2 regions of the Ruminococcus sporogenes genome follow, and region 2 is predicted to be linked to the other one. Evidence: riboswitches for the same ligand, from Rfam matches in the RefSeq annotation. Region 2 holds a riboswitch; the other holds the start of a gene.
What was found. A riboswitch is a leader RNA that binds a small molecule or an ion and turns the genes downstream of it on or off. The one in region 2 is predicted to bind cyclic di-GMP.
Positions count from the first base shown of each region.

Region 1: linked by a shared signal. The riboswitch ahead of ACYQ0N_RS02135 (DUF5620 domain-containing protein) and the one ahead of ACYQ0N_RS14020 (dockerin type I repeat-containing protein) in region 2 are both predicted to bind cyclic di-GMP.

Region 1 is NZ_BAAHOA010000001.1:415,577-423,753, forward strand. It holds gene ACYQ0N_RS02105 (hypothetical protein) at 1-492, shown strand, start outside; gene ACYQ0N_RS02110 (ATP-dependent Clp protease ATP-binding subunit) at 574-2,862, shown strand; gene ACYQ0N_RS02115 (tetratricopeptide repeat protein) at 2,971-4,008, shown strand; gene ACYQ0N_RS02120 (sigma-70 family RNA polymerase sigma factor) at 4,041-4,691, opposite strand; gene spoIIAB (anti-sigma F factor) at 4,684-5,121, opposite strand; gene ACYQ0N_RS02130 (STAS domain-containing protein) at 5,128-5,451, opposite strand; cyclic di-GMP riboswitch class I at 5,804-5,891, shown strand; gene ACYQ0N_RS02135 (DUF5620 domain-containing protein) at 6,022-7,902, shown strand; gene ACYQ0N_RS02140 (aldo/keto reductase) at 7,969-8,177, opposite strand, start outside.
Region 2 is NZ_BAAHOA010000004.1:242,241-250,417, reverse strand. It holds gene ACYQ0N_RS14045 (glycogen/starch/alpha-glucan phosphorylase) at 1-1,003, shown strand, start outside; gene ACYQ0N_RS14040 (glycoside hydrolase family 13 protein) at 1,083-2,966, shown strand; gene ACYQ0N_RS14035 (dockerin type I domain-containing protein) at 3,135-3,818, shown strand; gene ACYQ0N_RS14030 (bacterial Ig-like domain-containing protein) at 3,819-5,738, shown strand; gene ACYQ0N_RS14025 (hypothetical protein) at 5,752-6,240, shown strand; cyclic di-GMP riboswitch class I at 6,422-6,515, shown strand; gene ACYQ0N_RS14020 (dockerin type I repeat-containing protein) at 6,626-7,381, shown strand; gene ACYQ0N_RS14015 (NADH peroxidase) at 7,620-8,168, shown strand.

The DNA of each region.
Region 1 (8,177 bases), on a different contig from region 2:
TTTGCCGATACATTGACAGCCGGATTTACAGAGCTTTTTGCAAAACAGTTAGGCGGCAAGCTTCCCCCGTATGTTACCCATGAGCTGATAAAAAGAATTTCCGGAAATGACGAGCTGTTTGTTAAAACTACCGAGATGATACTTAAAAATCCCGACAGCGTTCCTTCATATATAGAAGAAAACTATATAAGAAAACCGGCTTTGAAGCTTGTCAAGGCGTTTGTATTCCTTATCAGCTATCTTATTTTAATGACCGTTATAAGAGTTGTTATTAACAGGACGTTCAGATTCGGCTTGCTCAACGGCTATGACAGACTTGACAGATTTGCCGGAGGATTGCTGGGAGTCGTTTATGCGGCGGCTGTGCTGGTAGTTATAGCCGTGGCTGTTAAGATAATGATAAATGTAGCTGAAAGCGACGGCTCATTTTTAAGCTATGAAACCGTTGAAAAGACAAAGTTCTTTAAATATATATTTAACCGGATTCAGTAGTATGACCTGATAAAAGCTATACCTGAAGCGACAGAATAAAACAGAAAGGAGCATCGCCTTTTTAGGCGTGGTGTGAAGATTATGGTATTATGCAGCAGATGCAAAAAACGTCCTGCGGTTGTTTTTATTACATCAATGCACGGAAGTGAAAAGAAAAATGAGGGACTATGTATGCTTTGTGCAAAGGAAATGAATATACCGCAGGTATCCGAATATATGGAGCAGATGGGAATTACCGACGACGATATAGAGCAGATGTCCGATCAGATGATGGAGCTTATGGACGGCGACGGTTTTGAAATGGGCGGAGCCGGCACGCTGCCTCCGTACATACAGAATCTACTCAACGGGCAGTTAGGGGATATTAAAAAGAACGAATCAGGAGATTCAAATCCTCCCGCTGCAAGGAAATCTAAGCAGGGTTCCGCCAAAGCGGAGGATACAAAGAAGAAGAAAAAAAAGGAGCTTAAATTTCTTGATAATTACTGTACGAATTTAAGCAAAAAGGCTGAGGACGGGGAGCTTGACAATATTGTCGGACGAGATAAGGAAATTGCAAGAGTTATTCAGATTCTTTCCCGCCGTCAGAAAAATAATCCATGCCTTATAGGTGAACCGGGCGTCGGAAAAACGGCTATTGCCGAAGGTATTGCTCAGAAGATTGCCGAAGGAAACGTTCCGTTTAACCTTGCCGATAAGAAAATATACCTTCTGGATCTGACCGCGCTTGTTGCCGGAACACAGTTCAGGGGGCAGTTTGAGAGCAGAGTAAAGGGCCTTGTAAACGAAGTGAAATCCGAGGGCAACATTATACTGTTTATTGACGAGGTTCATAATCTCATAGGAACGGGCGATTCGGAGGGATCTATGAATGCCGCTAATATATTAAAGCCGGCTTTATCTCGCGGAGAGGTTCAGGTTATAGGAGCTACGACCTTCAGCGAGTATCGGAAATATATTGAAAAGGACAGCGCTCTTGAAAGACGATTCCAGCCTGTGACCGTTAACGAGCCTACAATAGAAGAAACTGTCGAGGTCTTAAAGGGTATAAAAAAATACTACGAGGCTTATCATAGGGTAAAAATAAACGACGAGCTGATAAGGGAATGCGCCGTGTTATCTGAAAGATATATACAGGATAGGTTTCTGCCGGACAAGGCTATAGATCTGCTTGACGAAGCCTGTGCATGCACATGTATCAGAACTCCGGAGCTTGCTGAATATGATGAAAAAACTAAGAAGCTTAAGGTTCTTGAGGATATGGAAAAATCCATAGAGGAGCAGAGTGAGCCTAATTATGAAGCTCTTGCAGAGGTCAAGGGAGACATTATCAGAGTGAAAAATGAATTAAGCGAGCTGGAAAAGGTTGTATCTGCTGTTCAGGTGAGTGAAAACGATATTGCCAAGGTTATTGAACTGTGGACGGGTATACCTTCTAATAAGATTGCTGAAACCGAATTTTCCAAAATGTTACGCCTTGAAGAAAAACTTAAAGAACACATTGTAGGACAGGACGAGGCGGTGCACCTGCTGTCAGAATCAATAAAGCGTACAAGAGTTCAGCTTTCCAAGCGCAGACGTCCGGCTTCGTTTATTTTTGTCGGCCCTACCGGCGTAGGAAAGACAGAGCTTGTAAAAGCGCTTTCTACAGAGATGTTTGATTCGACCGAGCCGTTGATTCGTCTTGACATGACAGAATATATGGAAAAGCATTCTGTAGCCAGAATGATCGGATCACCTCCGGGATATGTTGGCTACGACGAGGCAGGACAGCTTACTGAAAAGGTTCGCAGACATCCTTATTCCGTCGTGTTATTTGACGAAATAGAAAAGGCTCATCCTGATATAATGAATATCCTGCTTCAGATACTTGATGAAGGAAAGATAAACGACGCGCAGGGAAGAACAGTTAATTTTGAGAATACAATTATAGCTATGACGTCAAATGCAGGTTCAACCGATAAATCAACCGGAGTCGGATTTAATAAATCTGCGGAGGATATATCAAAGGAGAAGGCGATGAAATCGCTGAGAGAATTTTTACGACCGGAATTTCTGAGCCGTATTGACGAGGTTATAGTATTCAAGCCGCTTGTCAAGGAGGATTTTGAAAGAATTGCGGCGCTGATGCTGGACGAAATGAAAGAACCTCTTTCTGAAAAGGGTATTATTCTTAAATACGATAACGACGCTCTTAAGGCTGTTGCTGAAAAATCGTTTGGAAAGGTTTACGGTGCGAGAGATATTCGCAGGGTAATAAGAAAGGAAATAGAGGAGAAAATCGCCGACATAATTATTGACAGAAACGGTAAGGTTGCGGGAATAGGAATCACGTCTGAAAACGGAGAAATCAAGGTTGATTATATGTGATTTCCTTTTAAACGGAAAAAATCACATAATTTCATGCTTATTGTCTTGATTTTTTATTGAAAATGATGTATAATAAGATAACTGATTAACTTGGACGGGAGAAAAAATATGGTAAGTAACATTATAGAGGAAGTAAAAAAAGGCCTTACCGGCGATCCTCTGAAGGATATACAGTATCTTCAGGAGCAGGCTGCTAAATATAAGGATAGTCCTGATTCGGCGGAAATTTTGAAAATATTGAGCGATATGTCCTTTGAGCTGCTGCCTGACGAAAGTAAAGCACATCTCAAAAACGCAATGTTTATAGGGGAAAAGCGCATTGATCAGGTTTATAATGAAATTAACGGTCTTGTGAAGGATAATAAGCTTGAAGACGCTGAAAAGCTTTTTTCGGAGATTGAAAAAAAGGCGGATAAATATTTCAGTGAAACTGAGGCAAGCAAAAAGTTTTCGTTCAGAAACAGGCTTGACGAATATATTTATACTCATATATACAAACCGAATAAAAAGTATGAGAGAACTCCTTTTGACTTCTGTCAGTATTTTTCATCATATGGTTATCTGCTTGTTGAGCAGCATAAGCCTCAGGAGGCGGTTGATAAGCTTGAAAAGGCTATAAGGTATAATCCTGTTAATGTTGAACCGAGATTTGAGCTTGCGGAGGCTTTTAAGCTCATGCATGAGCCGCAGCAGCTTTTTGCCTGTGTTAGGGATACGCTTGAAATTTCTACTACGCCTTATCATATTGCTCGCTGTTATACGAATTTAGGATATTATTGTATTGAAATCAAGGATTATGACAGCGCAGTATGTTTTTATTATGAAAGCTTAATATATGCTCAGAATGAAGCTGTAAACGGAGAGCTGCAGCATATAAGAGCGATAACCGGGAAACAGGTTGTTCCTCCTACAAGAGAAGAAGTTCTTTCGGCGTTCGAAAAATATAAGATAAGGAACGGTCCGAATCCTGAGGTAGTTAACATCGCATACTCTTTGGGAAGCTATTGTATGGAGCATAATGCGCCTCCGCAGGAAACGCTGTTTTATATGCAGATCGTATATAACCTTACAAACAGTAACGAGGTCAAGGAAATTATAGAAAAATTAAACGCGCAGTTGGCTGCTCAAAGAGCCAGAAATAATTAAATTAAAAGGGACATGCTCAAAAAACATGTCCCTTATTTTAAAAGCTGTTCTCTCATAAACTGTAGAAGCTTTTTTTCACGTCTTGAAACCTGTACCTGAGTCATGGAGAGTTTTTTGGCGGTAGCGGATTGTGTGCAGCCCTTATAATATCTCATATAAATAAGCTCTCTGTCTTTTTCCTCCATAAGCTCTAAAATCTGACGAAGAGCAAGCATATCGCCGATTTCTGTGTCAGGCGCAGGTACGGCTATATCTATCTGACTTCCGCTTTCATCTGAGTTATCAGTGAGAGAAACCGGCGGAAGACTTACAGATAATGCTTCTGCAATTGTGCATTCGTCTGCGTCAAGCTGACTGCTTAGCTCGCTTAGCGTAGGCTCTCTTCCCAATTTTTTGGACATTTCTTCTCTGGCTCTTACTGTTTTAAGCGAAAGCTCCTTTAAACTCCGGCTTACTTTAACTGTGCCGCCGTCTCTGAATAGTCTTTTTATTTCGCCGAGTATTACAGGTACTGCATAGGTTGAAAATTTTACGCCTCTTTCGCTGTCGAAGGCTTCAACCGCCTTTAAAAGACCTATACAGCCTGCGGAATAAAGATCGTCGTATTCAATACCACGGCCTCTGAAACGGTTTGCGCACAGGTGAACAAGACCGAGGTTTTCTTCGGCAATGGGTTTATTCATTTTTAACTCCAAGCTTTTTTCTCATAGTTATTACAGTGCCTTTGCCAACTGTACTGCGAACGGTCAGCTTATCCATAAAGCTTTCCATAACAGCAAAGCCTAATCCGGCTCTTTCTTCAAACGGAGCGGTTGTGTAAAGAGGTTCCATAGCCTTTTTTATGTCCGGAATGCCGCAGCCTTTATCTTTGATTCTTATGTAAAGTTCATTATCGGAGAGTATTTTTCCGGTAATTTCAATAATTCCTTCAGTGTCCCTGTAAGCATGTACTATACAGTTGGTTACCGCTTCTGAAACGGCGGTCCGTATGTCCGCTATATCCTCAATCCCCGGATCCATAAGCGCTGCAAAGGCGCAGACCGCCGTTCTTGCAAAACCTTCATTCTGGGATTTGCTGACAAAACTTATTTTCATTTCATTTTCAGTATTCATTTTTATTTATATTCCCTCCTGTCCGCTGCTGATTGACGCTAAGCGGTCGATTCCTGAAAGGCGCATTACCTTTCTTATATGATTGGGCGGATTTCTGACGGTAACTTTACCGTTAAGCTCCTGCATAAGCTTATATCTTCCCATAACCAGTCCGATTCCTGAGCTGTCCATAAATCCTACGTCGGAGAAGTCGAGTATAAGTTCCTGAGGCTGATTTTCTCTGAGAGCAAAGTCTATTTCCATTCTGAGATTTTTGGCGTTGTGATGATCTATTTCACCGGACAATACGGCAACCGTCCTGCTTTCTTCTTCGATTATTTTTACAGACATTTTTATCCTCCCTAAAGAAATTTTTAGATTCGGTTATATTTTTCCTGTTGGTAAAATATTATTTTTATATACAGTGTATTTATTTTTCTAATAACAGTTTAATATATTTTATGTGAGCTTTTTTGTCAGATTCAGTTGCCTGAAGAAATTAATTTTTATGTTCTGAAAACGTTTAATAATTATGTTAATGGGATATACATAATTAAATAGTATAAACAATTATAAATTGCTCTATCCTTAACAGTTTTGTTGATAATTATTTGTATGAAAGGTAGAAAATGAAAAAAACAGTTGACTATTAAACGTTTTAGTGTTATCATATAAACATAAGGAAGATCTTTCCGATTTAAAATTTAATATTTGGCAAACTTATTGAAAAGTAAGGACGCAAAGCTAAGGGTCTAAGCCGTCTAAAAACGGTATGACAGCCGGTTGCTAACACTTGTAGTTTACATTTGTTATTTTAATTGAGTTTATAGCTGCGTCTTTTTGCATGAAAAGACGCAGCTTTTTATTTTATTAAAATAACGAGTGTATCCGGCCGTAATATGAAGGAGTGTTATTTTATTTATGAAAACAGTGGTAAATTCTAAAAGGATAGTTGCAGTTTTATCTGCTTTAGTAATGATATTAATGATTTTTTCTAATGCTTCAGCAGAAACTTATACTTACCGAACGCTGACATATTTAGCGGGAGATGTAGACAATCTTGTAGGAGCGTCTGAGGTAAGCTTTCAGAAAATAATAAATACAACCTTTGACGCGGCTGCGTCGTCAAGGTTTTCAAGAAACGGTTATCATCTTAAATCATGGTATGTACCGTCAACAGGGGAGACGGTAGGAACCGGCTCGCAATATACTATGCCTGATCACGACATTACCTTTGTGGCAAACTGGGTTCCGGAAACATATAAAATTACTTTTACAGGTAAAGGCGGAAAAACCGATGAGGGAAGCGCTAATATTTATATTGACGCCGAATACGGAACGACTATGATTCTTCCTGAAAATCCTTTTACTTACAGCGGTTATCAGTTTAAAGGCTGGCAATATGACGGAGTAACTTATAACGCCGGAGATGAATTTGAAATACCTGCGATACTTTCCGGAGCAAAAATTGTAATTTCCGCAGTATGGTCAAAGTCCTCAAATATAGTAACCACAGCGCCTGTAACAACAGTGACAACTCAGACGACAACAGTTATAACCTCTGCTGAAACTGAAGCTACGGCTTCTGCGCCGATAATTACGTCGACAGCTACGGATGTTTCAGTAACTGAAAGTTTGCCGGTTTCTTCAGAAACTGCAACTGTTACTGATGTAAATAGTACAGGCAGTACATTAATTAAAAAATATGAGCTGAATGCGGAGCTTGATTTTAATGACAGTGATAAAAAAATGTATTATATCCAGATGGATGAAATTGCAGAAGAGGGAACGATTGAAAAGCTTGAAATCAATTTATCGTCTAAAAACGGCAATATAAATAATTTCATTGCGGGTATCGGTACTGTGGTAGACGGATCGTGGTATCAGATAGATTATAATGAAAATATTCAGTCGCAGAATTATACTATAAATTTTGCGGATCCTGATATATGCGGTAAAATTAACGGCGGCAGCATACAGGTTGGATATTGGTGGGGCAATACCGCTCCTCTTTATATTGATTCATTAACAGTCACATATAAAACAGAGTCAGCGGTTACAACAGCTCCTCCGGTAACGACAATGTCTGAAGCGGCTTCGGATGAAAATATAGTATCAACCGCAGAGACAACGACGTCTTGTATTGAAACGACAACAGTTGCAGAGAATTTGATTACAGTTACTACATCTTTAATGACTTCTGAACCTGTGACGACGGTTACGACCGCTGAACAAACTACTACGGTCACAACTCTTAAGAACTCTCAATATTCTAAAATTGTTTCTTTTAATACAGAAATAGAAAATAACAGTACGATTACTATAAACGCCGGCGATCTGCTTTCTGTTAATCAGATAGTTGAAAGTATTCAATTGAATTTTACGTCGGACGGACGTAAAATAAATAACTATACAATTAGTGTTGGTATATCGAGGAATGACAATGGATGGGAACAAATTGATTTTCAAGATAACTGCGATTGCAGCCAATTAATTATAGGCGTTGAAATATCTGAAGAAATTCAGAAAATGATAACTGAGGACGGCTGTTTTAATATCAGCTATTGGTGGGGCGATAACGAAAATTTAGTTCTTGAATCCGTTAGAGTTAATTATAGAATTGACAGCGGCGACTATAATAAGGACGGAAAAGTAACGCTTGAAGACGCCGAAGCGCTGAGAAAATATATGGTAGGTATTAAAACATCAGGATTTGAAATAGATAATCAATCGGCAGATTTAAATGGCGACGGGAAAGTTAATGTATTTGATTATATGTATCTTGCAAGATTATTAGCTTAAATAAGCTATCGTCTTAATCTCCTTTCATAAAAAAAATATCCGTATCATAAGATACGGATATTTTTTTTATGAATTGATTATTTCTTCGATTTTAATTAGCTCGTCTGAGGTGAACGAAGTTTTGAAAGCGGATTCAGCATTTTCTGCAATCTGTTCAGGCCGGCTTGCTCCTATAAGAACTGTTGTAATCTTTCCGTCACGAAGAACCCATGAAAGAGCCATCTGGGAAAGTTTTTGTCCTCTTGACGAAGCTATTTCATTGAGCTTATGCAGCT
Region 2 (8,177 bases):
ATGGCTTTATCAGTCCAATCCGGGACTTACCGCTCTTCTCAGGGAAAAGATCGGAGACAAATTCCTTCATGACGGCAGCGAGCTGAAAAAGCTCTGCGTATTTGAAAACGATAAATCAGTCCTTGAGGACATTATGAAAATAAAGAAGGATAATAAGGAGCGTTTTGCAAAGTATGTAAAGCAAAACAGTAATATCCTTATAGATACCGACAGCATTTTCGACGTTCAGGTAAAGCGTCTGCACGAATACAAGCGTCAGCATCTGAATGTTATGAACATTCTTGCGGATTATGAATTTCTGCTTAACAATCCCGACGCGGATTTTATTCCTAAGACATATATCTTTGCCGCAAAGGCGGCGCCGGGATATTATCTGGCAAAGCAGATCATCAAGCTTATATGGGCGATCTCCGAGGAGATAAGAAAGAATCCAAAGATAAGCAAAAAGCTTTCAGTTTATTTTCTTGAAGATTATAGGGTTACTCTTTCCGAGCTTCTTATGCCGGCAAGCGACATATCCGAACAGATTTCTCTGGCGGGCACAGAGGCTTCGGGTACGGGAAATATGAAGCTTATGCTCAACGGCGCTATTACGCTTGGAACGCTCGACGGCGCTAACATTGAGATAAAGGAGGCTGTCGGGGACGAAAATATAATAATCTTCGGAATGAAAACCGAGGAGGTCAACGATCTCAAGAGATCAGGCTACGATCCCGGCGCATATTATAAATCAAACCCTGTTATAAAAAGCTGTATAGACAGAATGTATCACGGCATAAACGGCTGCAGCTTCAGCGAGGTTGCAAATTCCCTTAAGGACGCGGATCCCTATATGGTTCTTGCGGATTTCGATTCCTACAGAAAGGCTCAGGCTCACTCTTCCGAATGCTATAAGAATTCTGAAAAATGGGCGAAAATGTCATTGAATAACATTGCCGGAGCAGGAATATTCTCCGCTGACAGAGCTGTAACAGAATATGCAAAGGACATCTGGGGACTTTGATAAGCTTATATAGATTTAAAGAAGGGCGCCCGGTTTTTCCGGACGCCCGGTTTTTATAACATTAAAGAGGAGAGGCTCTATGAAAAAGATTTTCGATAGCTGGAACGTTATGTATAAAAAGCCGTTCGGGGCTATAAAAAAGGGCGAGCCGTGCGAATTCAGGATAAGGCTTCCTAAAGACGTTGTTCCTGATTTTCCGCCGGTGCTTGTGCTTTTCAGAAACGGCTTCAAGGAAAGGTTTCTTCAGATGAATCTGGAGTCGGAGGACTCGGCGAATAACGTATATCAGACTACGTTTATTGCAAAATACGCCGGAGTACATTATTATTATTTTTCCTATACGTTAAACGGTACCAGAAATTATATAAAAAAGACTGCGTGTCATGAAAGCAGTATAAATTTCGGCGATTTATATCAGCTTACGGTTTACGACGAATCCTTTGAAACTCCCGAATTTTTAAAGGGCGGTATAATGTATCAGATTTTTCCGGATCGTTTTTATAAAAGCGGAAGGGTTCACGAAAATATTCCTTACGGCAGGGTAATGAGAGATAATTGGGAAGATACTCCTTATTACCGTCCTGACGAAAACGGTCACGTCTGGAATAACGATTATTTCGGCGGAGATCTGGAGGGTATAAGGGAGAAACTGCCTTATCTCAAGGAGCTTGGCGTGACCTGCATATATCTGAATCCTATATTTGAGTCCCATGAAAATCATAGATACAATACGGCTGATTACCGAAAGGTAGATCCGCTTTTAGGCACTAACGAGGATTTTAAAGCTCTTTGCGCAGAGGCGAAAGAATTCGGTATTTCCATTATACTTGACGGAGTTTTTTCCCATACGGGAGCAGACAGCGTTTATTTTAACAAGTTTAACCGTTACGACAGTCTGGGAGCTTATAATTCAAAGAACAGCGAATTTTATCCCTGGTATACCTTTTATGAATATCCTGATAAATATGAGGCGTGGTGGGGGATAGATACCCTGCCGAATGTGCGGGAAAACAACAAGGAATATACGGAGTATATCTGCGGAGACGGCGGCGTACTGGATTATTGGATTGAAATGGGAGCTGCCGGTTATCGTCTGGACGTTGCCGACGAGCTGCCCGACGAGTTTCTGGATAAGCTTAATAAATGCGTCAAGAAGCACGGCAAGGAAAAGCTAATAATAGGAGAAGTCTGGGAGGACGCCTCTAACAAGGAGAGCTACGGAGTTAAAAGGCGTTACCTGCTTGGACATCAGCTTGACTCGGTTATGAATTATCCGTTTCGTTCAGCGATTATGAATTATGTAAAGGGCGGCAGTCCTTATGATTTCAGAAACAGCGTTATGACGATTGTCGAAAATTATCCGAAGCCGTCGGTAGACGTGCTTATGAACAGTATTTCAACCCACGATATTGAGAGAGCCATAAATGTTCTTGGCGGTGAAAGCTGCGAGGGAAAAAGCAAGGACTGGATGAGCGGCCGTATGCTGACTGCGGAGGAATATGAGCTTGGCAGAAACAGAATGAAGGTGGCTATGGCTTTGCAGTATTTTCTTCCGGGGGTACCCTGTATTTATTACGGCGACGAGGCCGGTCAGCAGGGATATAAGGATCCGTTCAATCGCCGTTGCTATCAGTGGGGCAAAGAGGATCAGGAGCTGCTGAATTATACCCGTCTGCTTGCCAAGGTAAGAAAATCCTCTAAGGTTTTCAGGGACGGAACATTGAAGTTTTTGTATATAGACGATAACGTTATCGCTTTTTCAAGGGCGAGAAATCACAGGAGAAAAGCCGTTATTATATTTATAAACCGTTCGGCTCAGGAGCAGGTAATAGACAGCTCAAAGACGGACGTTAAATCTTGCTCGTATTATCATACTCTTTACGGAGATGTTAAGTTTGAGGAAAGACTGGTTCTGCCGCCGTATGGGTTCGCCGCGTTTAAGGTCGAGCTGCCGCTGCAATAAAAAGAATATAAGGGACGCTTTCTGAGCGTCCTTTTTTTGCCTTTGAAAAGTATGAACATGCGTTTTGCCTTTACAAAGCTGTCGGATTATGTTAGAATTACAATGAAAACAGGTTATAAAAAAACCGCTTATTACTTTTTCCGTACAGTCGGAGGAACGGAGGGCGTCTTGAAAAAATTAAGAACGGCAATAGCTTTATTTTTATTATTCGTAACGACGTGTACTTTTTGTATAAACGCGTATGCGGAAAACGTGCCGCTGTTGTATATAAACGCCGGCTACGGCGAAGAGAACGGCGTTGCCGAGGTAGAACTGAAAATAAAAAATAACAAAGGTATATCTGCCTATTCGGTAATTGTGAATTACGATCCGGATATGCTTACCTTTATTGAAGCTTCGCAGTCGGACGCGCTTTCCGGCGGAGTGTTTTACTGCAACGGAAGCTATGCTCAGGACGCGGTCAGGCTTGTCTGGTCAGACAGCAGAAATAAAAGCGGAGACGGAACGGCGGCGGTACTTCGCTTTAAAGCGGCGGACGGAACAGCCGATTTGAATACGCTTGTTTCTATCGGTCATACGTTGGTGGGAGACGATTTGCAGCCGGCAGCGTTTGAAGCGTCTGACGGTGAACTGAAAATTTCCGGAGAAATATTTTACGGCGACGTAAATAGGGACGGAATTGTTAATGTGGCGGATATAGTCGCCCTGAATATGTATCTGCTGGATTCTGATAAAAACGTCTTAACTAATACGTCGCAGGCAAATGCGGACGTAAACGGCGATAAGCTTATTAATTCAAACGACAGTCTAACTATAATGAACTATATCTCTATGACGATAGGGGGTTTTTAAATGAACGCCAAGGGAATTTGTCTGAAAATAGTTTCGGTTATACTTTCGGCCGTAATGCTTTTTCCGTATTGCACGGTTGAAGCCGGCAATTCTATGAAGGCCGGGCAGGATTGCATAGAGCTTATCAAGAAGTGCGAGGGATTCAGTAAATATAAATACTGGGATTACAGCCAGTGGACTATCGGCTATGGAACGGGAGTGGGAGCGGACGAATATCCGGACGGAATAACGGAGGAGGAAGCGGAAAAGCTCCTTAAAAACGCGTTGGGTACATACGAGGGCTATGTTAATAAATTTGCGGATAAATATAATATAAGCCTTAAACAGAATCAGTTTGACGCGCTGGTTTCACTTTCTTATAATATGGGTAATATATGGTCTGTATATGATGAATTTGATCTGAAGAGCTATCTTATAGACGGGGCTGAAAAGCATAGCTTTCTTGAGATTGCAAAGGCGTTCGGAGAATGGCGCGTAGCCGGAGGAAGCGTTTTGCAGGGGCTTGTAAACCGCAGAGAGGACGAAACAAAGCTTTTCCTTTCCGACAGAACGGAAAATAAATCCGAGGTATGGAGAGTGAATACGGAAAGCGGTATAAATCTGCGCGAGTCTGCGGATTCGTCGTCGTCAAAAACAGGTTTTCTGCCCATGAACACCATTTACGAGGTGACGGAGAAAAAAACGAACGATGGAAGTCTCTGGGGAAAAATCTTTGCCGACGGCAGGGAGAGCTGGTGCATACTTGATTATTCAAGATATATAGTCGGGGGGCCGCTTGAATACGGCGAAAGCGGGAACGGCAGCGGTAAAACCGAAAAATGGAGGGTGACATCGGATAACGGTCTAAATCTCAGGGAGGGGCCGGGCCTTAGCTATAAGTCGCTGGAGGTTCTGGATAACAGGACCGAATTCAGCGTATCGCAGACGGTTGAGGCTGACGAGCATATCTGGGGCAAAACAAAGTATAATAATAAAGAAGGATGGGTGGCTCTGACATTTGCGGAACGTATCAGCGGAGAAGAATTTGAATCCGCTGTCCTGGAAAGCATAGCGATAACCTCCGAGCCGGCGAAGAAAGAATATAAGGAGGGAGAAAAGCTTTCGCTGGAGGGTATTGAGGTAACGGCGAAGTACGGCGACGGAAGCGAGAAAATTGTAACGGATTTTACTGTGTCGGGATTTGAGCCGATTGCCGGAGAACATACCGTAATCGTTTCATATATGGAAAAAACCGCGTCATTTAAAGTCAGGGTAGCGGAGAAAAGTCTAATAGGCATCGAAGTTGTCAGCGCGCCTGAAAAAACCATGTATAAGCAGGGCGAAAGACTTGACGTTACCGGTTTAAGGATAAATGCAGTTTACGACAATAACGTTATGGAGGAAATATCGGATTATAATATAAACGGTTTCGACAGCAGCGCCGGAACAAAAACTATAGAGGTGGAGTATAATGGATTTAAAGACTATTTTATGGTGACGGTGAGCGAAAAGCAGATGACGGAACTTAAAATAACAAGACTGCCGGATAAAACAGAGTATGTTATCGGTCAGCAGCTTGATTTGAGCGGAATGATAGTTTACGCTTATTTTGATAATAATAGTAAAAATCAGATAACCGCCTATTCCTTCGACGGGTATAATCCGCAGGTGGAGGGGGTTCAGACAATAACTATCGGCTATAACGGCTTTTATCAGAGCTTTGAAATAACAGTCAGCGAGCCGGATATGTACGAGCTGCCCGGAGATCTCAACGGAGACGGCGTGAGGGATATTTTTGATCTTGTCCTGCTGAACAGGTTTGTTTTTGAGGGCAGGGGAGAATTCCCTTCTGAGAGAGTTTATCTTGCGGATATAAACGGAGACGGATATTACGACATAAAGGATATTGAAGCGCTGAGCAGAATTGTTTCGGAGCAGTAAGGGAGAATTAAAAATGCTTAAGGGTTTACTGGAAAATAAAATATGCGCGTCCTGCAAAATATGCTGCGGATTTGACAATACAGATCTTTGGGAAATGCCGGTTATGAATGAAAAAACCAGGCGAAGGCTTGCCGAACTCAGACCGAACGTAGGATTCATTGAAAAGGACGGCGGCTTTGTGGTAGACGCCGGAAATCTTCCTGACGGCGAATTGTTTTATTGTCCCGCACTTGATCCTGAAAAGGGCTGTATGCTGGGCGTTGATAAGCCCTTTGACTGCTTTATATGGCCGTTCAGAATTATGTCCGTTGATGAAGGACTGCTTGCTATAACGATTTCGCCTGTGTGTCCTGAGATTTACAGCCGTCCTCTGTCACAGCTTATGGATTTTCTTTCCCGGGGACTGGAAAAAACTATTTATGAATATGCCGGAAAACACCCGGAAATAATAAAGCCATATGAACATGATTATCCTATTTTGTCAATAAAAAGGTTGTTTTAGTATATTTCTGCCAATGTACTATACAATCTGCACAAGGCTGCTAACAATTATTTTATCAAAATAGAGAAAACGCCGAAATTAGTTGACTTCCAAGGAAAATCATGGTATACTTAGAACATAGAAAAAGCGAAAGCATTGATGCTATTAAGCGATTCTAAATTGCAAGCAAGAAGAGTGAGAAAAAATATTTTGGCAAACTTATTGAAAAGTAAGGACGCAAAGCTAAGGGTCTAACCCGTTTCTCATTTGAAACGGTATGATTGCCAGTTGCACAATAATTTATGATTATTGTTTTTTGATAACTGATTAAAAACAGTTATCGTAATCAAAAGTCATACGTCCCAAACAGTAAGATTGCCCTTGATTTTTTGAAAGAAGGGTAATTATGAAAAAAACATTTAAAAGATTGTCCGCATTATTAGCAACGGCCGCTATGGCTGTTTCTTGCGGAACGATGAGTCTATCCGCGGAAGAAACCAGCGCAGTAATCAATTTATCCGATTCAGTTGCGGTTGCAGGTAAATATGTTACCGTTGACTTAACTCTTGAGTCGGGAAACAGATGCGCAGGCTATAACCTTGACATTGAATTCGACAGTGAACTTAAGCTTGAAAGAATAGAAGGCGTTGTTACTTCTTGCGTAGTTGATAATGTTGTTACCTTAGTAAATTTTACCGGTACGCATTTTCAAGACGGTAAGGTAATGTCTACTTTAACTTTCGAAGTTCCGGAAAACGCTGAAGAAGGAACAGTTTATGATGTAAGGGTTTCCAGAATCGGCAATCTGTGTAATGGCAATATCGGCGAATTTGACAATGTTGAAATCAACGACAGCGCTATTACGGTTTTAGAGGCTGCAAAGCCTGTAACCAGGCACATGGTTTATATTGAAGAAAAAGGCAATACCAATGCTGAAGTCGCTTTAAGAGGCGATGTAAACGGCGACGGCAATGTTGATCTTTATGATGCGATTATGGTTACAAAGAAAATGATGAGTATGGAAAATCTTAACAAAAAGCAAGAATTTTTTGCTAACGTTAATGAGGACCAATCTACTGATTTGTATGACGCTATCAGTATATGCAGATACAATATGTCAGCAGATAAGGAAAATGCTTGGGGTGAAATTATTTCCAAGTGAGTTATTTGTAATTTCAAAGAAGGACGCTGGCGCGTCTTTCTTTTTTTATTTCTAAGTGATAACCATTATCACCTGTTATTGCATATTGAACAGCTTGATTGTGAAAAGTTTGTGAATTTTTATAAAAATGGCTTGACAACTGAATTTTGATGTATTATAATAAATTCAGAACTTAAGAGACATTATTCTTTTCGGTTCGATTTTGATTTAAAACATAATATATTTGGAGGATTTTAGAATGAAGAAGTTTATTTGTTCAGTTTGCGGTTATGTATATGAGGGAGAAGCTGCTCCGGAGTCATGTCCACAGTGCAAGGCGCCGGCTTCGAAGTTTAATGAGGTTAAGGAAACAGCGGGTCTTGCATGGGCTGATCAGCATGTTGTAGGCGTTGCAAAGGGCGTTGATCCTGAAATAATAGAAGGTCTTAAGGAGAATTTCAACGGCGAATGTTCCGAGGTTGGCATGTATCTTGCTATGGCAAGAGTAGCGCACAGAGAAGGCTATCCTGAAATTGGTCTTTACTATGAAAAGGCAGCTTATGAGGAAGCAGAGCATGCGGCTAAATTTGCTGAGCTTCTCGGCGAAGTAGTAACAGATTCCACAAAGAAAAATCTTGAGCTTAGAGTTATGGCTGAAAACGGCGCGTGTGAGGGCAAGAAAAAGTTGGCTTCAAGAGCTAAGGAGCTTAATCTTGACGCAATCCATGATACGGTACATGAAATGGCTAAGGACGAGGCTCGTCACGGCTGTGCGTTTGCAGGTCTTTTAAAGAGATATTTTGGTTAAGCTAATACG